DNA from 2 places in the Fictibacillus sp. NPDC058756 genome. Region 1 is predicted to be linked to the other one. Evidence: a T-box and tRNA genes for the amino acid it is inferred to sense, from the RefSeq annotation. Region 1 holds a T-box; the other holds one or more tRNA genes.
The links. The T-box of region 1 lies ahead of alaS (alanine--tRNA ligase). A T-box ahead of a tRNA ligase gene usually reads a tRNA of that ligase, here a tRNA-Ala.
Positions count from the first base shown of each region.

Region 2: it has a tRNA-Ala gene. The T-box ahead of alaS (alanine--tRNA ligase) is inferred to sense a tRNA for this amino acid. The anticodon was not compared.

Region 1 covers NZ_JBHYPU010000001.1:1,326,486-1,334,687, forward strand. The annotation lists gene ACFW35_RS06560 (tetratricopeptide repeat protein) at 1-388, shown strand, start outside; gene recD2 (SF1B family DNA helicase RecD2) at 402-2,732, shown strand; gene ACFW35_RS06570 (hypothetical protein) at 2,882-3,079, shown strand; gene ACFW35_RS06575 (YrzQ family protein) at 3,114-3,293, shown strand; gene ACFW35_RS06580 (AI-2E family transporter) at 3,346-4,431, shown strand; T-box leader at 4,458-4,673, shown strand; gene alaS (alanine--tRNA ligase) at 4,954-7,590, shown strand; gene ACFW35_RS06590 (IreB family regulatory phosphoprotein) at 7,669-7,944, shown strand; gene ruvX (Holliday junction resolvase RuvX) at 7,944-8,202, shown strand, end outside.
Region 2 covers NZ_JBHYPU010000001.1:998,757-1,006,958, forward strand. The annotation lists gene ACFW35_RS04985 (AAA family ATPase) at 1-305, shown strand, start outside; gene ACFW35_RS04990 (LVIVD repeat-containing protein) at 824-2,209, shown strand; gene ACFW35_RS04995 (DUF3986 family protein) at 2,483-2,758, shown strand; gene ACFW35_RS05000 (antibiotic biosynthesis monooxygenase family protein) at 3,280-3,576, shown strand; gene ACFW35_RS05005 (hypothetical protein) at 3,729-3,980, shown strand; gene ACFW35_RS05010 (hypothetical protein) at 4,118-4,414, shown strand; gene ACFW35_RS05015 (ankyrin repeat domain-containing protein) at 4,820-5,332, shown strand; tRNA gene ACFW35_RS05020 (tRNA-Ala) at 5,797-5,872, opposite strand; gene nagZ (beta-N-acetylhexosaminidase) at 6,208-8,202, shown strand, end outside.

The DNA of each region.
Region 1 (8,202 bases):
AGAAGCAATTAAAGGTGGTCTTCAAGATGCTGATACGTATTTTATGGCGGGTATGTCGTTCGTATCGCTTGGGGAAAACAAACTAGCATTTCCTTACTTAATGAGAGCAACTGAATTGAACGCTAATGACAATGAGGCACTTTTCCAGTTTGGACTATGCCAGGGAAGAATCGGCGATGTTAAGTCTGCTTTAAATACATTCGATAAAGTAACGGAACAAGATGAAAAGCATGCAGATGCCTGGTATAACTTAGGTGTTTCTTTGAGCTTTTTTGATCGTAACGATGAGGCTCTTGCTGCATTTGAAAAAGCTTTAGATATTCAGCCTGATCATTATTTGGCAGGTAATGGCAAAAGGAATATCGAAAATAAGAATACAAAACATTAAAAGGGGATGCTTTATGGCACAGCAGCCTTCCTTTAATTTAGAGGATGAGACGTCTCAAACATCCCGTTATATAAAAGGGACATTGATTTCCACCGTATATCATCAATCTGAAAGCCTTTATACAGTAGCAAGGGTGAGAATTAAAGAGACAAATGAAAATTATGATGAAAAGGAAGTCATGATAACGGGTATACTTCCTCCGTTAAGGGAGGATGAACTCTACCTGTTTTATGGAAAATTTAAAGACCATCCCAAATATGGGAAGCAGTATGAGGTTGAATATTTTAAAAAAGAAATACCGCAATCCAAAGAAGCGATGATTCAATATTTATCGAGCGACTTGTTTAAAGGAATCGGCAAGAAAACTGCTGAGCATATCGTTGAGGTCATGGGTGACGATGCGATCACGAAGCTCTTAGAATCTCCAGAATACATCAGCCAGATTCCGAAGTTAACAGAAGAACAAGCGAAAAATCTACATGAAGCACTGCTGCAAAACAGAGGGTTGGATCAGGTTATGATGGCAGTTCAGCCATATGGAATCGGTCCTCAGCTTGCGATGAAAATCTTCCAAACGTACCAGGATGAAGCGGCATCTGTTGTTAAGAACGAACCGTACCGGCTTATTGAGGATGTACCAGGTATTGGGTTTCACAGGGCAGATGAAATCGCAAAAGGCAATGGCATGCAAGTGAACCATCCTGAACGTATTCAGGCGGCCTGTCAATTTCTTTTAAGAGATCAAGGTACTGATCTGGGACATTCTTATCTACCAGTTGAAGAACTTCTTGCTGGGGTAAGAAAGCTTTTAGCTGATGGGAAAAACACGGTCGATGAGATGAGTATTTTCAGGGAAATTCAAGACATGGAAGCTGAAAAACGATTGATCTTAAAAGAAAATGTGGTGTATTTGCCTTCTCTTTATTTTGCTGAACGAGGATTCGCTCAAAAAATCAATCATTTATTGCAAAGTCAAAAAACAGATTACGAAATCCCTGTTGAGCAAATTGAGAGAGAACTGGAAAATTTAGAAAAACGTCTGAATATCAAATACGCAAACAGTCAAAAAGAAGCCATTAAAAAAGCATTAACTTCCTCAATAATGGTACTTACTGGCGGTCCCGGCACAGGTAAAACCACCGTAATAAAGGGAATCGTAGAACTTTATAGTGAGATACATGGAGTAAGTCTAAATATAGAAGATTATCGCGGAAAAAAGGAACCATTTCCTGTCCTGCTTGTTGCGCCTACAGGACGTGCTGCAAAGCGCATGACTGAATCTACTTGTATTCCGGCTCATACCATTCACCGTTTATTGGGATGGAGAGGCGCAGGTCACTTTGAAAAAAATGAAGATGTGCCAATAGAAGGAAAGTTGTTAATCGTAGATGAAATGTCGATGGTCGATATTTGGCTTGCATACTCACTTTCAAAGGCACTTCCTGAGCATATCCAAATTATTTTTGTTGGAGATGAAGATCAGCTTCCTTCTGTAGGACCAGGTCAAGTGTTAAAGGATCTGCTCGAATCAGATCATATTCCGCAAACCCGATTGATTGATATTTACAGACAATCTGAAGGGTCTTCAATTATTCGTTTAGCACATGAGATGAAAAAAGGGAATCTTCCGCAAGACTTGCTGATTCCTCAAAATGACAGGCGCTTTTTTTCTTGTTCAGGAGAGCAGGTTTTTCAAGCCATCATACAAGTTTGTGAAAATGCGATAAAAAAAGGGTATACTTCGAGAGATATTCAAGTGCTTGCCCCTATGTATAAAGGTCCAGTAGGAATCGACCGGTTAAATTTGGAACTGCAGCGTTTATTTAATCCCGAAAAGCAAAAACAGCGGCAGCTGCAAGTTGCTAATGTTTTTTACAGAAAAGGGGATAAGGTGCTGCAGCTTGTAAATCAGCCTGAAGATAACGTTTTTAACGGGGATATAGGGGAGATCGTTGCGGTTATTTATGCAAGGGAAAATACAGACAAAGAAGATCAGATTGTGATAAGTTTTGATGAAATTGAAGTAACGTATAAAAGAAGTGAATTTCACCATTTCACACATGCTTTTTGCTGTTCCATACATAAATCTCAAGGCAGTGAATATCCCATTGTCATTCTTCCCATAGTGAAAAGCTACTATAGAATGCTTAAACGCAACCTGATTTATACAGCTATTACGAGAAGTAAAGAATATCTGATTTTATGCGGAGAACAAGAGGCATTCTCTTGGGCGGTACAGCGGTCTGATGAATCAGAAAGATATTCGGGCCTTAAGCTTCGTCTGCAAGAAACCTTACTGGAAAAAGATTTTATGAATGATACACTCTTTAATGAAACAAACTAGAAATGTTCGGAGGATGACGAAAAGCATCTTATCGGACATTTCTTTTTTCATATCTATAGGCAGGACAATACTTCAAATCCAATTATGGCGTATATTTTATAAAGTTTCAGGACACCCTTGTAACAGTAAATTTAAAGGAGAGAAAGCAAGTGGAATGTCCGAACTGCAGCCGTAAAGATATTGGGAAAATCGGGGTGAACCAGTATTATTGCTGGAACTGTTTTATTGAGCTTTCCATTGAAAAAGGAAGACTGTCCCTTCATCAAGTGGAAGAAGACGGCTCTTTAACATCACTCGACGATTTATTTGAAGATCATGACCTGACTTATAGAGAAAGTACTTCGTAAATTTTTTATTACTCTGATGTCGAGGTGATAAAGCATGAATAGGACGATGAGTTCTCTTTTCGCACTTGGTATTGGAGCGGCAACATATGCGATGAGAAACAGAAGGATGTCTAGAATGTCCAGAATGAACATGAATTTTTCGGATATCGGTGATCTTTGGACATCGAGACGTGCAAAGAAAATCCGAAAAAGAATCGCAAAAGCCATTTATTAAATGTATTCCCCGTCTATCTAAGACGGGGTTTTTTAAAAAAGGGTGAGGAAGAATGACAAAGGAAAATCGAATGAAGTGGATTTACCGGCTGGCGCTTCTTTTATTGCTGTTTTTGTGCTTATTCCTTCTCATGAAGTTAGATCCTTTGTACCACCCATTATTAAAGGCGCTGCAAGGTGTATTTTTGCCTTTCTTTCTCGCCGCTCTAATTACATATCTGCTTCATCCGTTAGTAGAGTATGTGCATGAGAAAGGTGTTCCGCGATTTGTTGCAATTTTAACGATATACCTATTGTTCTTTGGAGGGTTAGGCTATACCATTGTTAAAGGTTTTCCTTATTTTGTAGTTCAATTAAAACAGCTGTTAGAAAATGTTCCAGCTCTTGCAAAAGATTATAAAGAACTTTTATACAGAGTTGATCAAGGAACTTCAGCACTTCCCTATTCTGTCCATACTAAAATTGAACAATATATTGTCAAAATGGAAACAAACGCACAGAACATTTTAACGAATGCAATTTTTTCTTTAAGAAAAATTGTAGATTATTTCTTCGTAATTATCGTAGTCCCTTTTTTAGTTTTTTATTTTCTGAACGATTTTGAAAAAATAAAAAAAGCTGTGTGGTATATTACACCACGCAGATTCCGCCATGAAGGAAAGCATTTTATAGAAGATGTAGATAAATCACTGGGAGGCTATATAAGAGGACAGCTGTTTGTAGGGGCTATTCTTGGTGTTGCTGCGATGATTGCCCTTTGGATTGTCGGTATGCCTTATCCGATTTTATTAGGAATTGTGATTGCCGTTACTGATATCATTCCTTATTTTGGTCCGATTTTAGGGGCTATTCCTGTCATTCTTATTGCTTTGACGATCTCTTGGAAGATGGTATGGATAACAGTTGGAATCATGCTTGTATTGCAGTTTATTGAAGGGAACATTCTTGGCCCATTTATTGTGGGTAGAAATCTGCATATCCATCCTGTCTTTATCATCTTTTCGCTCCTTTTAGGCAGTGAACTAGCGGGAGTGCCGGGAATGATCTTAGCTGTTCCGGTATTTAGCGTAATCAAAGTTATTGTCATTCATATTCGGGAACACCGATTAAGACAACATCCGATTGACAAGTCAGAATAAATAAACGTATACTAACGCTAGAAGAACAAAAATCGTTGAAAGAGATAAGTACGTTTTAGTCCTTTCTAAAGAGAGAAACATCCACCGGCTGAAAGGTGTTTCAGAAAGAAGGAAACGGAAAGCTACTCTGGAGTGCAGAAGGAAAATCTGCCGTTAAGCCGCGTTAAGGCTGTAATCAAGGTGACATGCTGCTTGCATGTAACCAGGGTGGTACCGCGTGAATTCAAACTCTCGTCCCTGTTTTTTGGGATGGGAGTTTTTTATTTTATCTAAAGATTTTTATTAAACATTTGTAGTTAATAGGAGCAGTTGATTTCCGCTCCAGGATGCTCGCTTTCCGCGGGGCGTGCGGTGAGCCCCCTAGGCTTATCAAGCCTGTCGTGGTCTCACCTGTCCCGCTAATCCCGCTGGAGTCTCGCACCTTGCGCTCCAATCAACTAGTCAATGAAGCGTACTACACAAAAATGTTTAAAGTATTAATCTTTAACGATTTCTTATTAAGTAAAAAGGAGAATGAAAACAATGAAAACTTTGACTTCAGCTCAAGTCAGACAAATGTTCCTCGATTTTTTCCAAGAGAAAGGTCATCGTGTAGAGCCAAGTGCTTCTCTTGTTCCGCACGAAGACCCAACTTTGCTTTGGATCAACAGTGGGGTAGCTACGCTTAAAAAGTATTTTGACGGCCGTGTAATTCCAGAGAATCCTCGTATTACGAATGCACAAAAATCTATCCGTACAAATGATATTGAGAATGTTGGGATTACTGCAAGACACCATACTTTCTTTGAAATGCTAGGCAACTTCTCAATCGGTGATTATTTTAAAGTGGAAGCAATTCTCTGGGCTTGGGAGTTTTTAACGAGTGAAGAATGGATCGGATTTGATTCAGAAAAACTTTCTGTTACAATCCACCCCGAAGATAATGAAGCTTTTGACATTTGGACAAAACAGGTAGGATTGCCTGAAGAACGAATCATTCGTTTAGAGGGGAACTTCTGGGATATTGGAGAAGGCCCAAGCGGACCGAATACTGAGATCTTTTATGACCGCGGTGAGTCTTATGGAAATGATTCGTCAGATCCTGAATTATATCCTGGCGGTGAGAATGAAAGATACCTTGAAGTATGGAATCTAGTGTTTTCTCAGTTCAACCATAATCCAGACGGCACATATACACCACTGCCTAAGAAGAATATCGATACAGGCATGGGGCTTGAAAGAATGGTATCTGTTATTCAAGATACGAAGACAAATTTTGAAACTGACCTTTTTCTGCCGATCATTAAGGAAACGGAGAAGCTTTCAAATACGTCTTATGGAAACAGTCCTGAAAGTGATACAGCTTTCAAAGTTATCGCAGACCATATTCGTACTGTAAGCTTTGCGATTGGTGATAACGCACTGCCATCTAATGAGGGAAGGGGCTACATCTTAAGACGCTTGATTAGAAGAGCGATCCGTTTTGCTAAAAAGATCAACATCAATAAGCCTTTCATGTATGAATTAGTGCCTACTGTTGCTGATATCATGGATGATTTCTATCCAGAAGTGAAAGAAAAAGTACCTTTTATCCAAAAAGTTGTAAAGACAGAAGAAGAAAGATTCCATGAAACAATTAACGAAGGATTAGCTATCCTAGAAGATGTGATCACTAAAGAAAAATCACAAAACAATAAAATTATTTCAGGTAAAGACGCATTTAAACTGTATGATACATTCGGATTCCCATTTGAATTAACACAAGAGTATGCAGCAGAAAATGGAATGGAAGTTGACCTGGAAGGCTTTGAATCCGAAATGAAAGCTCAGCGTGAACGTGCACGTGCTGCAAGACAAGAAGTGGACAGCATGCAGGTACAAGGCGGCGTTCTTTCAGACATTACTGTAAAAAGTAAGTTTTCAGGTTATGAGTCCTTGAGCGGGGATGCAAGAATTCTTGAAGTTCTGCAAAACGGAGAACGTGTTTCCATGGTATCAGAAGGCGATGAGGCTCAGGTTATTCTTGATGAAACGCCATTCTATGCTGAAAGCGGAGGTCAGATTGCTGACCAAGGAACAATTACAGGAAACAACCTTCAGTTACGAGTAAAAGATGTGCAAAAAGCTCCAAATGGACAAAATCTGCATACAGTAATTATCGAACAAGGTGTTTTGGAAAATAACATGCAAGTCTCTGTACAAGTTGACAGAGAAACACGAGCAAAAGTAGTAAAAAATCATACAGCAACTCATTTGCTTCATCAGGCTTTAAAAGATGTTCTAGGCACACACGTTAATCAGGCGGGCTCACTTGTTCAAGAGGGCAGACTGCGATTTGACTTTACGCATTTTGGAAGCATCACTGCCGAAGAACTTGAGAAAATTGAAGAGATTGTAAACGAAAAAGTATGGGCAAACATCCCTGTTGAAAAAATGGTAAAAAATATTGCAGAAGCAAAAGCTATGGGAGCTATGGCTCTTTTCGGTGAAAAATATGGTGAGACAGTCCGTGTAGTTAAAGTTGGAGATTACAGCCTGGAATTATGCGGCGGATGTCATGTAAACAATACGGCTGAGATCGGATTGTTTAAAATCGTATCAGAATCAGGAATTGGTGCTGGTACAAGACGTATTGAAGCTGTTACTGGTGAAGCAGCTTACCGATTAATGAATGGTCAAGTTCAGCTGTTAAAAGATACTGCTGCAAAATTAAAAACTAATCTTAAAGATGTTCCTCAGCGTATCGATGCACTGAACGATCAAATCCGTGAGCTGCAAAAAGAAAAGGAATCATTAGCTTCTAAACTTGGAAATCTGGAAGCCGGAAGTCTTGTTGACGAAGTACAAACGATTAACGGAGTATCTGTTATCGCTAAAAAAGTAAATGCTTCTGATATGAACGGCCTGCGTGCAATCGTAGACGACTTAAAGAACAAGCTTCAGAGCGGGATTGTTATTTTAGGTGCTGAAAGCCAAGGGAAAGTAAACATTGTTGCAGGTGTTACAAAGGATTTAGTGTCAAAAGGATACCATGCAGGCACCCTTGTTAAAGAAGTTGCGGTTCGCTGCGGCGGAGGCGGCGGAGGCCGCCCTGACATGGCTCAGGCAGGCGGGAAAGACCCTGAAAAGTTAGAAGAAGGCATAGATTCTGCAGTTGAATTGATTAAAACGGTTTCCTAAGCGTTCGTCTATCATGTACAATAGAGAAAATAACTAATTTGTCCCTTAAGGGAGATCTTCAGAAAGAGGTGTTCGCAAGTGAGTTCAATGGACAAGACGATGAAGTTTAATTTCAACGAGGATGATGCTTATAAGACGAATGTTGAAACTGTCCTGTTTTCTGTTTATGACGCCCTGCAGGATAAAGGCTACAACCCGATCAACCAGATTGTTGGTTATTTGCTCTCAGGTGACCCGGCATATATTCCGCGCCATAATGATGCGAGAAGTATGATTCGTAAGCTTGAGCGGGACGAGCTTATCGAAGAGCTCGTAAAATCATACCTTTTAAATCAAAAAGAAGGAAGCCGTTAATGACAAGAATACTCGGATTGGACGTCGGGACAAAAACGATTGGTGTTGCCGTATCTGACTTACTCGGCTGGACAGCACAAGGCGTTGAAACAATTAGACGGCGTCCTAACCATCCTGAAGAAGATTTCAACAGAATTAAAGAGCTGATTTCTCAATATGAAATCGGAGAGGTTGTTGTCGGCCTGCCTAAGAATATGAACGGGTCGATCGGTCCGAGCGGTGAGGCTTGTCAAAACTTTGCAAAAGAACTTGAAAGTC
Region 2 (8,202 bases), 330 kb from region 1:
ATGAGGCGGTAACATTTTTCTGCGGTGGTTCACGGAATTTCCCCAAATTCATCGATCTCTTCGACGGCGTGTTTGTCCTTGAGATCGACCTGGAAACCTGTCTTCGGCGGATTGATGAGCGAGTGGCACTGGACCCAACTGACTGGGGTGGCAGACCAGAGGAACGGGAAATCATTTCGCGCTTGCATCAAACGAAAGAAGGCGTTCCCAAAAACGGGATTATAATCGACGCCACCGCACCGATCGATCACGTCGTTAATGAGATCATCCGTCAAAGCGAAGAAAATAAACACCAACGACAGTAAACTTATGTTTGCGACAGCCCAATACATCGGTGCACCTGGATACAATTTTTTTTGCAGACGATGTTAAATTACGTAGGAAATACATTAGATATTTTTAGTGAATTGGCACTAAGGTAGTGTATCTGATTTTGGGAGAAGTTTATGCCTATCAAGATACCAATAATAAAAAAATGAGAAGCCCGTTCTTAAACTAAAGGGTGCGTTTCCTGTAATAAGTAATGTACCCTTCTTTGGAAATCTAGTGCAATTGGCTGGATTAGAGTTAAAAGACCTAGTGAGTAACAAACAATACTTAGTATAAACCTCATATATTAAAAATTTTCTAGTCAAGAAGAATGAAGATAGGAATGTCTCTTTATGTAGAAAGATTAGGAAATATAGTTCATATAAAAATGACAGAATATTCATTATTATTTATATAACATATCTACTAGCTAATGTTTTTTTTAAAACGTTTAGTCGCGGCAGTATGTTCGTACATAATTGGTTGTTTTAATTATTTGATAGGGGTGAAAAAAATGAAAAGTGAAATTTTAGTGAAAACTGCATTGGTAGGTGCATTAGTATTTTCAGCAGGAGGAACTTCTGTTTTAGCCCATGATGAGATTGGGGGAGGAGAGGAAAAAGGCGATAACCTTGCCGGTGTCGAATTAACTGTTCCATTGCTTGAGGGTAGTAAGAATACTGGCAATCTTAAGGAAGTGGCTGCTGTTCCATTGAAAGAAATCCGAGACGGTGTAAAAAACTCAACAGGAGATGTTTATGCCCATAAAGGGTTTGCCTATTTAGGAACACACCGAGCGAATGGCGGAGGGGGAGGTGTCAGAGTTTTTGATATGAAAGATCCTTCCAACCCAGTTGAAGTTTCAGTATTTGCTGCTATTCAAGGTACCTGGCAAGAAAAAGTAATCGTCAAAACGGTAAACACGAAACATTTTAAAGGTGACCTAGCGGCAGTAAGTGTCCAAAAGATGGATCAGAAAGATCCAAATTCACAGGGCGGTTTTGTATTATATGATGTTACGAATCCTCGTGAACCTAAAAAGCTCGGTTTCTGGGAATCCTCTTCTTCTGGAGCAAGGGGTACACATGAGCTGTATTTGACCGTACAAGGAGATAATGTTTATGTTCTGACTGCGGATTGCTATGCTGACTATTACTCGCATGGCAAAAAAATGGATGTTTCCATTGTGGATGTATCCAACCCTACGAATCCGAACACCATTTATGAGTTTAATCCTCGTGCCTACATACCTGAAGTCAGCGATGAAAATTATGATGGTTACAATTGGACAGATGAGGAAGGCATACAGCGTGCTGCGTTTGCTCATAGTGTAAAAACAGATGGAACAGGAAAAACGGCTTTCCTTTCTTACTGGGATTTAGGGACCATCATGTTAGATATAAGTGATGCGAAAAATCCTGTATATCTCGGAAGAACAGACTTTGCTTCAGATGTCCAAGGAGCGGCACATTCCATGGATCTTGCAAAAGGCGGAACTGTACTGGTTGAGACAAGAGAAGTATTCGGCCCAACAAGAGAGGGATTCGAATCTGCTTATGGCTATACGATGATCTATGATATTAAAGATAAAACTAATCCTGAGCTACTAAGTACATTTAGGACAGAATTTACCGAAACGATCCCTAATGGGGCTACTGTCCATGATCCAAAAGTGCACGGGAATACATTATACCTTTCACATTATTCTGGCGGAGTCAGAACGGTCGATATCACCGACCCATCTTCACCACAACAGACAGGTATGTATATCCCAAGCAAAGCAAACATATGGGGAGTTTTTGTGGACCAGAACTATATCTTGGCATCTGATATCGGATCTGGCTTAAAGGTTTTACAAAAAACCGGCGGTCCCAACATGAACAGAATGGGTGGAGTATAAAAAAATACCAAAATAAGAGTATCGAGCACATTCCTATCATGGAATGTGCTTTTTCTTAAGAAGATGATCATTGAATCAATGGAATGTCTACATTGATGCTGGCTGGTATATATAGATTACACATGGGAAAAATCAACAGCATATTGAAAAATTAAAAGCCATCAAAAACTAAAGATTCTCTTTCATGAGTCAGTAACGGAGAATAAATGAATAGTTCTTTTTCAGCAATCAGGAGCTTTAGTAGGACAAATAATTTAATTAAAGGGGTACAAAATGGATAAATTGTATGACGATAAATATCATCTGCATTTAGGTTATTATGAAAATAATTGCGATTATGAGTCTATTGCTTACAAGAGACTATCAGAGGATATATGGGATATCTTCTTTGATTTTAAACATTATGGGATCAAAAATACTACCCAAGAAAATGAATTAACATTATTGGGAAATGGAACAAGAATTTTTTCAATCCACGACAAGGAACTTAATTATGATATCGGAGTTAAACGATTTGAGAAGTGGCTAACCTTACATAAAATAATCTAATATCAATTGAACTCCTTATTAAGCAATCGGGTGCTATTCTCCAGGAAGGAGAATGGCTTTTTCTTATTGAATTAAAGGGCAGGTGTATGTGGGATAAACAGGTTCTAGTATTCTTACTAAGACAAAATATGAGTGATTTTTGGAGGTTTATCAATGTGTAACTTTGTTGGTTTCTTTATAGGGGTGTTTTTTATAGTGTTGGGAGGTTATTTTTTATATTTAAATACAAAAGAGGAGTCATTTTTCTCAAAGTTAATTTCACTTTTTTCAATTGAAGGAGGAGCATTTGCCTTAGGAATTCTAATAATTCTAGTATCTATTCTCGAAACACTAGCCATTGTACAGGGTACTTGTAAAAGCGATTTCTTCACCTAAACTAGCTAATAGGAGCTAATGAGTTATTCCACAATCGGGTGCTTTTCTGTAAGAAATATGCCTTTTTTATGTTGGGGCAAGTTAATGTAATTATACTTGCAATATTCGAATTTATTGTTGTTATACTTTAAATAAGGAGTGATTACATGATATTGGAAGCTGTTATGCTACAAGTTAAACAAGGAATGGAAGGGGAATATGAAGAAGCCTTTTATAATGCTTCAAAGATTATTTCATCAATGAAAGGCTACATATCTCACGAATTACAACGATGTATGGAGGTAAAAGGGAAGTATTTACTTTTAGTTAAATGGGAAAGTTTAGAAGATCATACAGTAGGTTTTAGACAATCAGTAGAATACCAAACGTGGAAAGAACAGCTTCATCATTTTTATGATCCATTTCCAATAGTAGAACATTTTGAATCAGTAAACCTCTCGTAAAGATATCATTTTTAGTATCTTCCACAAAAGGATGCATTTCTTCGGAAGGAGAGTGCACTTTTTTATGGAACTTATTGAACAAACGTGCAGGATTGTTGAATAAGTACATATAATTTATTGATATACAGTAAATAGTTAAATGGGGTGAATAAATGGAACAAATGGAACAAGTGGGCTTTTATTGGGTGGGTCTCATTTTTTGGCTATTAATTGGAGTTGCATTGCTTCTATTGATTTGGGGGCTCTGGAAAAAAACTTGGATAGCACTATTAATTAGTGGAATTGCACTTTTATTACCATCTTTATATTTTGGTGGTGCTGAGAATTGGTTTAGAATACTTGTCCTCTTGCCATTGATTCCTTTTACTCTTGCTTATAACACAAAAAAAACTAAGCAATCTTAATTGTACAAATAAAGGGTGCATTTCTTCAAAAAGGAGGAGTGCATTTTGTTAAAGAACTTATGAACAAATGGACAGGCTTGTGGAATAAGCATAGATATTTAAAAACGTGGTGATATTTGTATTAAGGAGGTCTGATAATGAAATTTAATACTAAAGTAATTGTCGGATTAGCACTAAGTGTAACTTCAATAATCGGCTTAATATGTTACCTGCCCAATAGTAATACTGGTTTAAAAAGGGAGATTACCAAAGCAAATATTCCTCAACGTCAAGTCATTATAAGAGATTCTATTGAAGAGCCATTGCCGCCGACTGCAAAAAATGTTCAAACTATGCCAAATAAACGTGAACCACAGCCATTGCCGAATGCAGAGCTTGATAAGCCAATAGTAATAACTAAAATGCCAATAAAAAAATCTGAACAGCAAGATTGATTAAAGCACTGCAAATCGAATTGCATCAATTAGTTGTTAAATATATTGGAGCAAGTTCATATTGAATTAGAAATTGCCAAAACCCTGATGAAATTGCAGTAACGAATAATGCATAGATCAATATTAAACTAAATTTTAATTTGCTAACCAATGGAATGCCCTCCTGTATGATGGTCTATTGCAATAATCGTGTAAAAAATAAGTTTTCCATAAAATATATCCTTATAAGATTTCTTTAGATATATATGAGACAAGCAAACAAAATAAGACTTTAACCAAGTATTTTTTTAGGTAGTTATTTTCTTCAACAAAAGCGTGCAATTCTTCAAGAAGGAGAAGTGCACTTTTTTATTGAACAATAATTGTTGAATCAGATCTTATTAAATCCAATTAAGGGGATAATCTGTGAAAAAGAGAATTAGAAACAAACTAAAAAAGAGATATAGAGAAGAATGGGTCAGAGCCATTTACGAAGGTCAATTTAGAAAAGTGAATCAGTTAATACGAAGTGAATCGGATGCAAATACCAATGACGATGAGGGGTGGACTCCACTCCATTGGGCAACACAAGAATGCCATATAGAGATTATTCAATTTCTTTTATCAATGAGAGCTAACATTAATGCTAGGGATAATAACGGTTTTTCCCCTTTGTATCAAGCAGCTTCTGAGGGGCATAAAGATCTAGTGGAATTTTTAATAAATAATGGTGCTGAAATTGATATTAAGTCAAACTATGGAACTACTCCATTGATAATAGCTAGCATTTACGGGCACTTAGAAACAGTAAAGTATTTAGTGGAAAATGGTGCAGACGTCAATATTGAGGAAGATGAAGGAAATACTGCTCTTTCGTATGCAGAGCAATACGGAAATGACCAGGTAGCTTTATTTCTAAGAGAAAAAGGTTCAAAATAAATTCCCCTCGGATTTACAACTATTCGACAATCGGGTGCGTTTGTGGAAAAAAGAGCATGGTTACTTATTGTTAACTCTAAGTAAAAAATGAAATTATTTATTCTTGTTTAAAATAAACCTGGATGGAACATATTATAACACCAACCATAATTATCCTTGTGCAGCTATCTCACGAAGTGTAGTAAAGTAATGTAAATAAAGAATACAAAAAAGCACCTCGATTATTCGCAAGCCAGAGCAGATAATTGAGGTGCTTTTTACAATTTATAACCGGAATTACTGCAAATATACCCTGTATGAAAGACAAGACGATTTTCATATAATAAGCATCCTATTTTCCCCTTTAGTTAACTAAAGGTGAACCAAATGTGAACCTTTACGTTTAATCAATTTTATTTGATAAAAATTTGCCATTTATAAAAAAACAAAACCCTTGATTACTCAAGGGTTTTTATCGTTATGTATGGTGGAGACTAGCGGGATCGAACCGCTGACCTTTTGGCTGCCAGCCAAACGCTCTCCCAGCTGAGCTAAGCCCCCATTTCTGTCCTGACAAATTGAATTATATATTCTTAGAAAATAAGCCGCAAGCTTTTTTGGCTAATTTTGCATAAATATATTCTCTTTTCTAACAATAAATTAAAGATATGATCAATAAGCTTTGTCCAAAAAGGATAAAGCTTTTTTACATGAGGCTTTCTTACCTGTAAAAAACAGTAATTAAAATTGGTATAGACAACTAGTCCTAGTACTGCAGAGGACTTAAGTTCTGTTTTAACATCATGTGACAGGAACCTCCTTTTTTCTACCGAAAAGTGTCAAAGAAAGAAAGCGTTACCAAAAAAGAGGAGGCTAGAAAATTGAATGCATTTAAAATGATCCGTTTTTTAATTTTAGTTGCTGTATTGATCATTCCATTATTCAGTGGAATGGGAAAGAGTGATTCTGTTTCTGCGGAACAAGGTACTGACGGGCATTTAATCATTGCACAGAATATTCCACAGCTAAATGATGAAATCAAGGGGGAAACCTTTGATCTTTCAGCTTTATTAGCTTATGAGAATGGTAAATATGTTGAAGTGAAAGACAATCTTAAATGGGGATCCTTGAATAAAAATGTCGCATCCGTTTCAAATGAAGGTGTCGTTACATTAAGCGGCCAGAGCGGAAAAACATTTATTTTTGTTACAAATGGAAAATCATACGACAGAATCGGTATACATGTTAAACATGGTGAAGCAAATTTTGACAAACAAAAAGGGCATAAATATGACATCATTTCAAATGCTGTAAGTTCCATGTCAGTGAAAGAAAAAGTTGGCCAGATGTTAATGCCAGATTTCCGTAACTGGAATGGACAGCCTGTTACAGAAATGAATGATGAAATTAAAGAGCTAGTTAAGAAATATAATCTTGGCGGAGTCATCCTGTTTCGTGAAAATGTTGTAACAACTGAACAAACAGTAAGACTTGTTGATGAATATAAAAAGGCAAATGAAGATTATGGCTTACTCCTTTCAATCGACCAAGAAGGAGGAATTGTGACACGTTTGCAGAGTGGTACCGATTTCCCAGGAAATATGGCGCTTGGTGCAACAAGATCAACAGAACTGGCAGAATCTGTCGGACATGCAATCGGATCAGAGCTTCATTCTTTAGGAATAAACATGAATTTAGCGCCTGTCTTAGATGTGAATAACAATCCTGATAACCCAGTTATTGGAGTTCGTTCGTTTGGTGAAGATCCACAGCTAGTTGCTGACTTAGGAACAGCTTACACAAAAGGACTGCAAAATTCAGGCATGGCTGCAACTGCTAAGCACTTTCCAGGTCACGGAGATACTGCAACTGATTCACATTTAGGACTTCCTTCTGTCCCGCATGATAAAGAGCGTCTTTTAGAAGTAGAACTTTATCCTTTTCAGCAGGCAATGGATGAAGGGATAGATGCAATAATGACTGCACATGTCACTTTCCCTAAGATTGATCCGACAACAGTTATTTCAAAAAAGGACGGTACAGAAATAGCGCTGCCTGCAACATTGTCATACGAAGTGCTAACAAACTTAATGAGAAATGAAATGGGATTTGATGGTGTCATATCTACTGATGCACTAAATATGAAAGCAATTGCCGATCACTTTGGTCCTGTAGATGCTGTAATACGAGCGGTCAATGCTGGTACAGATATTATTTTAATGCCGGTAGGCTTAGAAGAAGTGGCTAACGGATTATATGAAGCAGTTGAAAAAGGTGAAATTACTGAAGAAAGGTTAAATCAGTCTGTTGAACGGCTGCTGACATTAAAAGCTAAGCGCGGAATTTTCAAACAAGTAACTGAGACTCCAGTGGAGGAAAAGATTGAACATGCAGAAGAAGTGGTTGGAAACATCACTCATAAAGAAACAGAACTAGAAGTTGCCCGCAAATCGATTACTTTAGTACAAAACAATGGCTTGTTGCCTACTGATAAAAATAACCTAGACTCTGTTGTAGTTATTGGAAACACATATAGTGAAAATCTGCAGAAAGCTCTAGCTGCTCATCACTCGTCAGTTGAATTGATTAAATCAACACAGCCTCTAAGTGAAGCGCAATTAACTAAGGTAAGAAATGCAGATCTAGTAGTGCTCGGAACGTACACATTCAATGTATCTGGTCGTTCGCCATCGTCTCCTCAAATGCAGATGGTAAATCAAGTTATTCAGGCTGCGCCTGATAAGACTGTTGCTGTAGGAATTAGAAATCCATATGACATTATGGCTTTTCCGGAAGTTACTGCTTATATCACTCAGTACGGTTTTAGAGATGCAAGTTTCAAAGCTGCGGCAGAAACGATCTTTGGTCTAAATAACCCATCAGGAAAGCTT